2 regions of the Salinispirillum marinum genome follow, and region 2 is predicted to be linked to the other one. Evidence: predicted binding sites of a transcription regulator. Region 2 holds the regulator's gene; the other holds the start of a gene.
The links. Region 2 encodes FNR, which switches genes on or off when oxygen is low (the NO sensors DNR and NnrR bind a similar motif). Its sites were predicted from a motif close to TTGATNTANATCAA; they were not measured.
Positions count from the first base shown of each region.

Region 1: a site for FNR is predicted at 3,825-3,838, ahead of ACFOSD_RS02240 (cation-translocating P-type ATPase). Genes of this name have one in related genera too.

Region 1 covers NZ_JBHSAL010000001.1:452,495-457,454, reverse strand. Annotated here, with positions in the region: gene ACFOSD_RS02260 (methyl-accepting chemotaxis protein) at 1-414, shown strand, start outside; gene ACFOSD_RS02255 (Lcl C-terminal domain-containing protein) at 478-1,644, opposite strand; gene ACFOSD_RS02250 (MATE family efflux transporter) at 1,825-3,252, shown strand; gene ACFOSD_RS02245 (hypothetical protein) at 3,266-3,709, opposite strand; gene ACFOSD_RS02240 (cation-translocating P-type ATPase) at 3,898-4,960, shown strand, end outside.
Region 2 covers NZ_JBHSAL010000001.1:126,005-130,964, forward strand. Annotated here, with positions in the region: gene ACFOSD_RS00645 (heavy metal translocating P-type ATPase) at 1-411, shown strand, start outside; gene ccoS (cbb3-type cytochrome oxidase assembly protein CcoS) at 420-704, shown strand; gene ACFOSD_RS00655 (sulfite exporter TauE/SafE family protein) at 697-1,422, shown strand; gene ACFOSD_RS00660 (gamma-glutamylcyclotransferase family protein) at 1,431-2,006, shown strand; gene ttcA (tRNA 2-thiocytidine(32) synthetase TtcA) at 2,075-3,034, shown strand; gene fnr (fumarate/nitrate reduction transcriptional regulator Fnr) at 3,071-3,826, shown strand; gene ccoM (cytochrome c oxidase subunit CcoM) at 3,893-4,009, shown strand; gene ACFOSD_RS00680 (SLC13 family permease) at 4,076-4,960, shown strand, end outside.

The sequences.
Region 1 (4,960 bases), 330 kb from region 2:
GGTTTTGCCGTTGTTGCCGATGAAGTGCGAGACCTGGCGAGCAAAACGCAAAAGTCGACCGAAGAAATCTATCAAATGATTGAAGCCTTGCAGTCACGTTCGCAAGAGGCCGTTGGTTTGATGTCGCAGAACCGTGAACAGTCGCAGGTGGTGGTCAGTGAATCGGAGAAAACCGGACAGTCCATCGGCGAAATACTGGGTTCATTGGCGCGCATGTCGGAAATGATTCATCACATCGCCAATGCGGTCAATGAACAGAAAGTGGTGGCGGGTGAAGTGGCCAATAATACGGTGGTGATTGCGGATATGGCGGATCAGGTTGTTAACAATGCGTCGAGGAATGCCGATACGTTCGAGCAACTGGCGGCATTAACACACGAACAAGAAGCCTTAGTCGGTCGTTTTAAGTTTTAACCCCGAGTAAGTACGTCACAAAAAAGCCCAAGATGATTCTTGGGCTTTTTTATTGCCGGTAAACTATTCGGCGAACGGCCCTCTGACCAAGCGCACGGGATAGCCAAAGTGTTTGTAGGCATAATAGACCGAGCCTGAATAGAACGACACACTCCATGCCGAGTAGTCGGGGTTACGCAACGGTGTGCTGCTCCAATACCACGTGGGTTCTGTGTTCACGAAGGGGCCGACCATGATGGTTGGACGTTGGTAGTTGCCTGCACAGGTGGTGAAGTTCTCTGGCATACCCAATCGGGCTGGCTGCCCGGTGGAGCAATAAACCAAGGCGCGCAATTCAGTAACGGTGGGTACACGCCAGTCGTCAAAACCCGCTAGGTCAGAATTGATGGACGCTAGTTCATCCCATTGTAGGGTCGTGGCATCGCCCGAACATTGCTCTGCATCCGCGTTCCATTGCTGGCCTAGGCTGCAACGCTGCCACATCAAACCGGTTTCCAAATCCTGCGCGATGTGGCCTTCCTGGGCTACCGTAAAACGCTCTTCAGGGCTCAGGCGACGGGGCGCTGTGGTCGGTTGTGCAGACGGTGTGACGGTACTTGAAGCTGGTGCAGTGGGGGTGCTGGCCCGAGCCGGCAGTGGCGGCGGGTCAGGTAATTCGACCGGATAACCTTTACGGACCCAGCGGACATGACTGGGCAGATCAATGCGCTTGGATAAGGATGTGCCGCTGGAAAAATTAACATACCATCCGGCAAAGCCTTGAGCGTCGGCGTTGCTGGCCGACCAATAATGCCCTTCTATGGTGTCCGGGAATGCTTGGGCGAGAATGGTGGGAGAGCTGTAATCACCGATACAGGACACCCCATTTTCCATCGGGTCAAAGCGCACCGGTTGATTGGTGGAGCAGTACACCAATGAACGCAATTCGGCTATGTTCGGTACCTGCCAGCCGGTAGGGCGACGCATAGCCTGAGCTTCGGCCCATGTCATGCTGGATGGTGTGCCCAAGCAACGCTGTTGTTGCGTGTTCCATGTTTGCCCAACGCTGCACCGCATCCACTCCAATTCGGTAACCAAGTCATAAATAATGCTGCCATTTTCTAAGGGAACATAGCGTTCAGATAGCGTGCCAGCCGGTAGCCGGTGGCGATCGGCCAAAACGCCGCTACTGAGCAACAAGGCAACCATTAGCGATAACCCATGGGACAGCACAGTATTGCGAGTGGTCATGCTTACCTCAAAATCCAAATTCAGACGATTATAGACGCTATGGCTCTTTGTCGGCCATGGGTAGGGAAAACTGAGCACATTTTGTCATGCGTGCCACATGGTGGCCATTCCATTAATACGATAATTGGCCGTTCGCATGGAGTGGAGTATAGTGTGCCGCCTGTCCGGTCGGTTGACTGGATGGCCAAGTTTATTGAACCACTACAGGCATTAGGTATTCGTTTGGATCAGGATCATCAACCCATTCCGCAAGCTCAGCAAAGCACCTTAGTACGCACGTTCACCGAGTGGAAAACGCTGGCTTTATTGGGCGCGCCTATCTTGGTTGCGCAGTTGGCACAAATGGCCAATGGCGTGATTGATACCATCATGGCCGGTAATTACAGTGCCAGTGATTTGGCGGGCGTGGGCATTGGGAGCAGCTTGTGGTCGCCGCTGTTTCTGTTCTTCATGGGGTTATTGAGTGCTCTCCAGCCGATGATTTCCGGTCATCGCGGGGCTCGCCAGTCAGAACACATCATGCCCATGACCTGGCAGGGAATCTATGTTGCCTTGGGCTGTGCAGTGTTAATGATCGGGTTGCTGTTTAATGTGAAGCCCGTGTTGGTGTTGTTGCAAATGGACCTGCAAACGGCCTCCATTACCGAGGGCTATCTGCGCTCGTTTTCTCTGGGCGTGCCGGCGTTGTTGCTGTTGGTCGCTTTGCGCGGCCTGACCGACGGTTTGGGCCACACCCGCACCTTTATGGCGTTTTCCCTGCTGGGCACGGCGGTTAATTTGCCACTGAACTATGTTTTGATTTACGGCAAATTTGGCTTGCCCGCCATGGGCGGCGTAGGCTGTGGTTGGGCTACCGCGATATCGCAGTGGGTATCCTTGTTGGCGCTGCTGTTATATCTCAATCGCAGTAAGCTTTATGCCCAATTCCATTTGTTGCGGGATTGGGCGAAACCCAGCCGGACATCCATTGGGCGCTTGCTGCGGCTTGGGGTGCCCATCGGTTTTACGATATTTGTTGAAGCCAGCATGTTTGCCGTGATCGCCTTGTTTTTGGCCCCGCTGGGGGCTGTGGTGGTGGCGGGACATCAAATCGTTTTAAACGTCGTGTCGTTGTTGTTTATGGTACCGCTCAGTTTGGGCATGGCGTTGACCTTGCGCATCAGTTTTTTAGTGGGTGCTAAGGCACCGGACACAGCCCGTTTGTTGGGGCGCAGTGCGATTGTTCTGGCACTTGGGATCGCCTTGGTTTACGCGCCGCTGCTCTTCTTTTCACGCGATCTCTTGGCGAGTCTGTATACGCAAGATACGGCCGTGCGGCAGGTTGCCACCCAATTGCTGGTGTTTGGTGCGGTCTTCCAAATTGCGGACGTGGTGCAGGTTACGGCGATCAGCGCTTTGCGCGGTTATCGTGATACGCGCATTCCGATGTTTATTATGCTGTTGTCGTTCTGGGCGATCTGCTTGCCCTTGGGGTATGTGCTCACCTTTACCCCATGGCTGACCGATGCACCGATTGGCGCGCCAGGGTTTTGGATTGGTCTGACGGCGGGTTTAACCACCGCCAGTATCCTGCTAACGACTCGACTGTTGCGCTTTCAAGCACGCTGAGCGCGGAGCCCGATCAGCGACGCCAGGTTTCTACCGTTCCTAAGCCGTAGATACTGACCCATTCACTGAGCTGAGCCGGTGTACGGGTCCGCTTCTCCAGCGTTTCCTGAGTATAAGGGTTCAAATAAGTGCCGGTCGGTAACTTAGGTTCTGCCGGACGCGCCTTAGCCTTTTCTTTATGCCCTTCGCTGATAACCCGCGCGTAATAACTCTTCAAATGTTGGTGAATACCTTCATCTTCGTTACTGCGTGATTTAATCCAGCGTTCAATACGTTTTTCCAAGCGCCGAAATATCTCTTCAACGGGGATATCTAACGCTTTGCAAGCATCTTCCATGTCGGTAATAATTTTTTGCGTACGCTCTTCTTTTTCTGCAATTGCAGTACGCGCTTCTTCCAAGCGTTTTAATTCCGAACGGTACATGTCCAGCTTCTGATCTAAGGCAGAAATACTCACACGGGCCTCGTTAAATACAAGTTAAGTGAAAGGGAGTGGCAATTAAAAACGAAACGATAGCGCAAGATAAGAATGATGGCTAGTAGGCTTTTCGAGACGGCAACGAAAACGATGTTTGATCTCTATCACCTATTACCATAACAATGTGTGTTAGCATTTATTGATATTAAAGGTTCTGAGCAGAAATCATGAGTTTACCGTTACCCCAAGCGCTATGGCACCACTTGGCCGAGGAAGATGTGTTGGCGGAAGTGCGCAGCCATCATCACCGCGGTTTAAGTACCGAGGATGTGGCAGAGCGACAACGCTTGTTTGGATTTAACCGTATCTCAACACAAAAAACCACATCAGCCATTAAGCGCTTTTTGCTGCAACTTCATAATCCGCTGATTTATATTTTACTGTTGTCTACCGCAGTTACTTTCCTATTACGTGAATATATCGATTCGGTGGTCATTTTTTCCGTCGTGTTGGTGAATGCGATGATTGGCTATCTGCAAGAATCCAAGGCAGAGCAAGCCTTAAATTCATTACGACAAATGTTGTCTGCCAATGCGGTGGTGGTGCGTAACGGTAAAAAGCACACCGTACCGGCCGATGAACTCGTACCCGGCGATATTGTATTGTTGGCGTCTGGCGACAAAGTGCCAGCGGATGTGCGGTTGATTGAAAATCGAAATCTTCAGGTGGATGAATCTGCGCTGACCGGAGAATCGGTCGCGGTACAAAAACAACGCGTCAGTCTAGCCAAAGACACCGTGCTGGCCGACCGCATTAATATGGCTTTTGCCAGTACACTGGTGACATATGGTCAAGCCACTGGCGTTGTTATAGCAACCGGTGATCAAACGGAAACGGGTAAGATCGCGCGCTTAATCAACAACGCCGTGACGCTTGAAACGCCTTTGACGAAGAAGATTCAGGCCTTCAGCAAAATTTTGTTATGGGTGATTCTCACCCTCGCGGCACTCACCTTTGCAGTTGGGTTGGCCCGTGGACAATATTGGGTGGATACCTTTATCGCGGCGGTGGCCTTATCTGTGGCCGCTATACCTGAGGGTTTGCCCGCGGTAGTGACCATAACACTGGCGATTGGGGTAAGGCGCATGGCACGACGTCATGCCATTGTGCGCAAATTGCCCGCTGTCGAAACCCTTGGCTCAACCACCATTATTTGTTCCGACAAAACAGGCACCCTTACGGAAAACCAAATGACGGTGCAGTACCTGTACGCGGGCGGGCAAACCTATC
Region 2 (4,960 bases):
GAGATGACGGTGCTGAACGGAGCGACAGCCGATACCAAGCTGGCCTTATTGCAGTCGATGCAAGCCGACAACCATGTCGTGGCCATGGTGGGCGATGGCCTGAATGATGCCGCAGCGCTGGGTGGGGCAGATGTGAGCGTCGCCATGGCGAACGGCACTGACTGGTCGAAACAACAGGCCGATGCATTGATATTGAACGGGCGACTGGAAACCCTTCCATTGGCCGTGCGGGTAGCACGGCGCGCCGCACAAATCACCCGACAAAATGTTCAATGGGCCACTGTGTATAATGTGGTCGCCATTCCTTTGGCCGGTATGGGTTGGGTAACCCCTTGGATGGCCGCCATAGGCATGTCGGCCAGCTCACTCATTGTGGTACTGAACGCCTTGCGGGTGCGGCGTATTGCTTAGGAAATTCCATGTCGATATTGCTCTTACTCATTCCCATTAGCCTGTTGTTGCTGACGGTCGCCATCAGCTTTTTGGTGTGGGGCATAAAATCAGGTCAATATGACGACTTGGACAGTCCAGCCCATCGCATACTATTTGATGAAGATGAGTCCTTGATCCCGCCCGACGCACGCACGCCCGAGCAACACAAAAAAGCGGCACAACACAAAGAAGCGGCACAACGAGAAAAAACGACAAAGCCGAATGCAGCGCTTCCGACGGAAGCACACACACGAACAGAATCTGATGAATGATAGTCTCACATTTCTGCTGCCTGCTTTATTGAGCGGCCTGTTGGGCAGTGGTCACTGCTTGGCGATGTGTGGCGGCATTGTGTCTGCCTTGGGGCTCAGTACCGCGCGGCGTCCTTTGGCCATCGGCTACCATGTCGGTCGCATCGGCACTTACATGGTCATCGGCGCTTTCGTGGGCGGCCTGACCAGCTTTTTACCCACTATGTTTTCTCCGGCCTTGCGAGTGTTCGCAGCGCTCTGGGTAATTGCACTCGGCCTGTACATCACCGGTTGGTGGCGCGTGCTGGTGCGCCTTGAAACCTTGGGTAAACAGGTGTGGCGCCACATTCAGCCGCATACCCGTAAAGTGCTACCCATCAACTCGTGGCCTCGCGCCATTGCCGCTGGCGCCCTGTGGGGTTGGTTGCCCTGCGGGCTGGTATACAGCGTCTTGGGCTTAGCGTCGTCGAGCCAATCCATCACCTTGGGCGCCGGTGTGATGCTGCTGTTCGGCGTGGGCACCTTGCCCAGCATGTTGGGCGCGATGATGTTTGCGCAAAGGTTGCAAAGGATTATGCAACATCCTGGGGGTAAAACATTGGCCGGACTGCTGCTGTTGGCGTTAGGACTCTGGATGCTGTGGCCCTTCATTGCGCCAATGCCGGGCCATCTGCATGCGTTCGACCCGCATGCGCTTATGGCTCTGTTATGGCACAATAGCGCATCTGTTTTAACGTAGAGCCATTTATGACGCATTGGATCTTTGGCTACGGGAGCCTGATGTGTGCCGATAGCCGGGCCCGTACCGGTGTCACGGGTGAAGCCTTTCCGGTTATTTTGCATGGGGTAGAGCGCGGCTGGAATGTCCCGATTGCGGGTGCGCAACTCAGTGTAGTCGGCATTCACCGCCAAGCGGACAAGAAAACAGGCGGTGTTTTGTTTCCGTTAAACGACAGTGAATTACGTCACTTTGATGCGCGTGAAGTGGAATACGAGCGTGTCCCTTTGGCCCGCGAACAACTGGAGCTGGTGCGCGGCCATCAATTGCCCGAAGGCGAATACTGGGTGTATATGCCGCAGCCTTCCGAGAGCCACCACCCGATTGCACAAAGTTATCTCGATGTTATTTTGCACGGCTGCCTGCAGGAAAGTATGGACTTTGCCCGTCACTTTCTACGCCACACCAGCGCGTGGAAAACGCGCCTCAACGACCGGGATGAACCACTGTACCCGCGGCCATTAAATCCCAAGCAACAGGTGGTCATTCCTTTAATTGAACATTTGCTCAACGAAGCGACCGAACACATCACACCTCCTCAATGAAGAGGCTTTACTCTCAATAAGGTTGGTGTTAAAACGCGCCTTTGAAAACTCTCTGCACTGTGATCGCCATGACCACCATCAGCTATACCGAAGACACTGTGACGCCAAGCACGGCGGCAGACAAAAAGCGTCGTACCGAATTCAACAAACTGCAAAAGCGTCTGCGCCGTGAGACAGGACGTGCGATTGCCGACTTTAATATGATTGAAGATGGCGACAAGATCATGGTGTGCCTGAGCGGTGGTAAAGACTCCTACACCATGCTGGAAATTTTGCGCAACTTGCAGAAAAGTGCGCCCATTCGGTTTGAACTGGTGGCGGTGAACCTGGACCAAAAGCAACCCGGCTTTCCGGAGCATATCCTGCCGGAGTATCTTGAACAGCAAGGTATTGCTTATCACATTCTCGAACGCGATACCTATAGCATCGTGCAAGAGGTCGTGCCGGAAGGAAAAACCACCTGTGGTATTTGCTCGCGGTTACGGCGCGGTACACTGTATGCGTTTGCCGACGAAATCGGCGCCACCAAAATTGCCTTGGGTCATCACCGAGACGACATTCTAGAGACCTTTTTTCTGAACCTGTTTTACGGTGGTAAGCTGAAAGCCATGCCACCGAAACTGCGCTCGGACAGCCAGCGGAACATCCTGATTCGTCCTCTTGCCTACTGCAAAGAAAAGGACATACAGGTGTTTTCCGACTACCTGAAATTCCCCATCATCCCCTGTAACCTCTGTGGCTCACAGGAGAATTTACAACGCCAGAACATCAAGCAGATGATTGTGGATTGGGACAAGCAGCACCCCGGCCGTTCGGACATCATGTTCGCCGCCCTGCAAAATGTCGCACCTTCCCAACTGGCGGACGGTAAGCTGTTTGACTTTTCCGGGTTGACCAGCAACAGTATACCCATGCAATCGGTCGGATTTTCTGAACACGATGGCCCGTTGGCACAAACGCGCGTGCGCAGTTTTGTGCCAACTGACGACACTCATGTCAGCGATGGCACGGACATCCTGGCCCAGTAGAGGCGTCCGTACTGAACAAAAAATGGAAGAACCGCTATGGCTTTACAATCGACGGCCTGCAAGACCTGCTCACTTAACCCGCTGTGCTTGCCGGTATCGCTATCCTTTGCCGACATTGAAAAACTGGACGAGATCATCAAGCGTGGCCGACCGATTCAAAAGGGTGAACACCTCTTTCATCAAGGTGATGCATTTACCTCCGTCTACGCTGTACGCACCGGCACCTTAAAGACCTATACCCTGACCAAAGACGGTGAAGAACAAATCACCGGCTTTCATTTGGCCAGTGAGATGATCGGTCTGTCCAGTTATGACGTTGCCACCTACCAAGCCTCGGCCAAGGCATTGGAAACCACCAACGTGTGTGAAATCCCCGTCGCCCTCTTGGATGAATTGAGCAACCAATTGCCTGACTTGCGGCGCCAAATCATGCGTATCATGGGGCGTGAAATCCGTGAAGATCAACAAATGATGATGCTGCTGTCGAAAAAGAGTGCTGAAGAACGTGTCGCCTCCTTTTTGCTCAGCTTGGCCCATCGTTTTAAACGACGGGGTTACTCCGAGCGCATGTTTCGTCTGACCATGTCACGCTCTGACATGGCCAATTTCCTGGGTTTAGCGGTTGAAACCGTGAGCCGGGTCTTTACCCGTTTTCAACATCAAGAACTGATCAGTTTTGGTGGGAACGCGAAAGAGATTCATGTGCTACAGCATGGTGAACTGTGCAACATCGCTTCACTCAGCGACGCGGAACGTCTCGAATTGGGGTTACTCGATCTCACGAACAGCTGACGCAGATCAACAATTCTCCTTTGTCCCTACGTACACTAGGGTTATCACGAAAAGGGGGGATGCGTTATGTACATTGATACCATTGTTGTCGCTGGGGTGGCTGCGGTCTTATTGACCATTGCGTTTGCCGGTGGGTTCTTCTGGTTTATTTACAAAGACGCGCACAAAGACGATAGAAAATAACGCACAGCGGCTGTTGTATGCACCTCTGCTGTCATTTTTAACCTACAGTGGGGGTTCGAATCCGGCATGACCGGGGAAATTATTTTCGTTCTAGCGTTACTGGCCATCACCATTGTTGTTTTCATTACTGACCTCGTCCGTATGGACTTGGTGGCGATCGGCGTCATGATTGTTCTGGCGTTGTCGGGCGTTATCACACCGGCGCAGGCGGTTGCCGGATTCGGCGAACCGGTTGTTGTGATGATCGCTGGCTTGTTTATCGTCGGCGAGGGCTTAGCCAGTACCGGCGTGGCAGCCAGCGTAGGGCGATGGATCCTACGTGTAGGTGGCCGCTCGGAAACCCAACTGCTGTTGGTCATTCTTCCTGTGGTGGCCATTCTTTCTGCTTTTATGAGCTCTACCGGTGCGGTGGCCCTGCTGATTCCCGTGGTGCTTAGTATGGCGCGCGCTTCCGGCTTTAATGCTTCTCGAATCCTCATGCCGCTGGCCTTTGCGGCTTTGATTGGCGGCATGCTGACGCTGATTGGCACCCCTCCCAACATCATTGTGACCGATGCCTTACACAGCGCAGGGTTGGATTCCTTTGGCTTCTTTGCCTTCACTCCCCTTGGGGTGGCCGTTCTGGTGGTGGGCAGTCTGTATTTGATCCTGGTTGCCCGCCACCTTCTGCCGAAAAAAGAAACCCACGATGTTCAAGCCGGATTCTCGCTGCACTCATTGTTTGAGCGCTATGCAGTGGAAGATCAATTATTTCGCTTACTGGTTCCCGACGACTCACCCTTGGTCGGTAAAACGGTGATTGAGGCCGGTCTGCGCAGCGAATACGAGACCACGGTGTTCGCCAGCCGCCATCGCGGTGGTTCTTTGTCGACGTTGGATGCCGTGTTGGCCAACACACGCGTACGCGGCGGCGATACCCTGTACGTTTACGGACGACGAGCTGATGTGGAA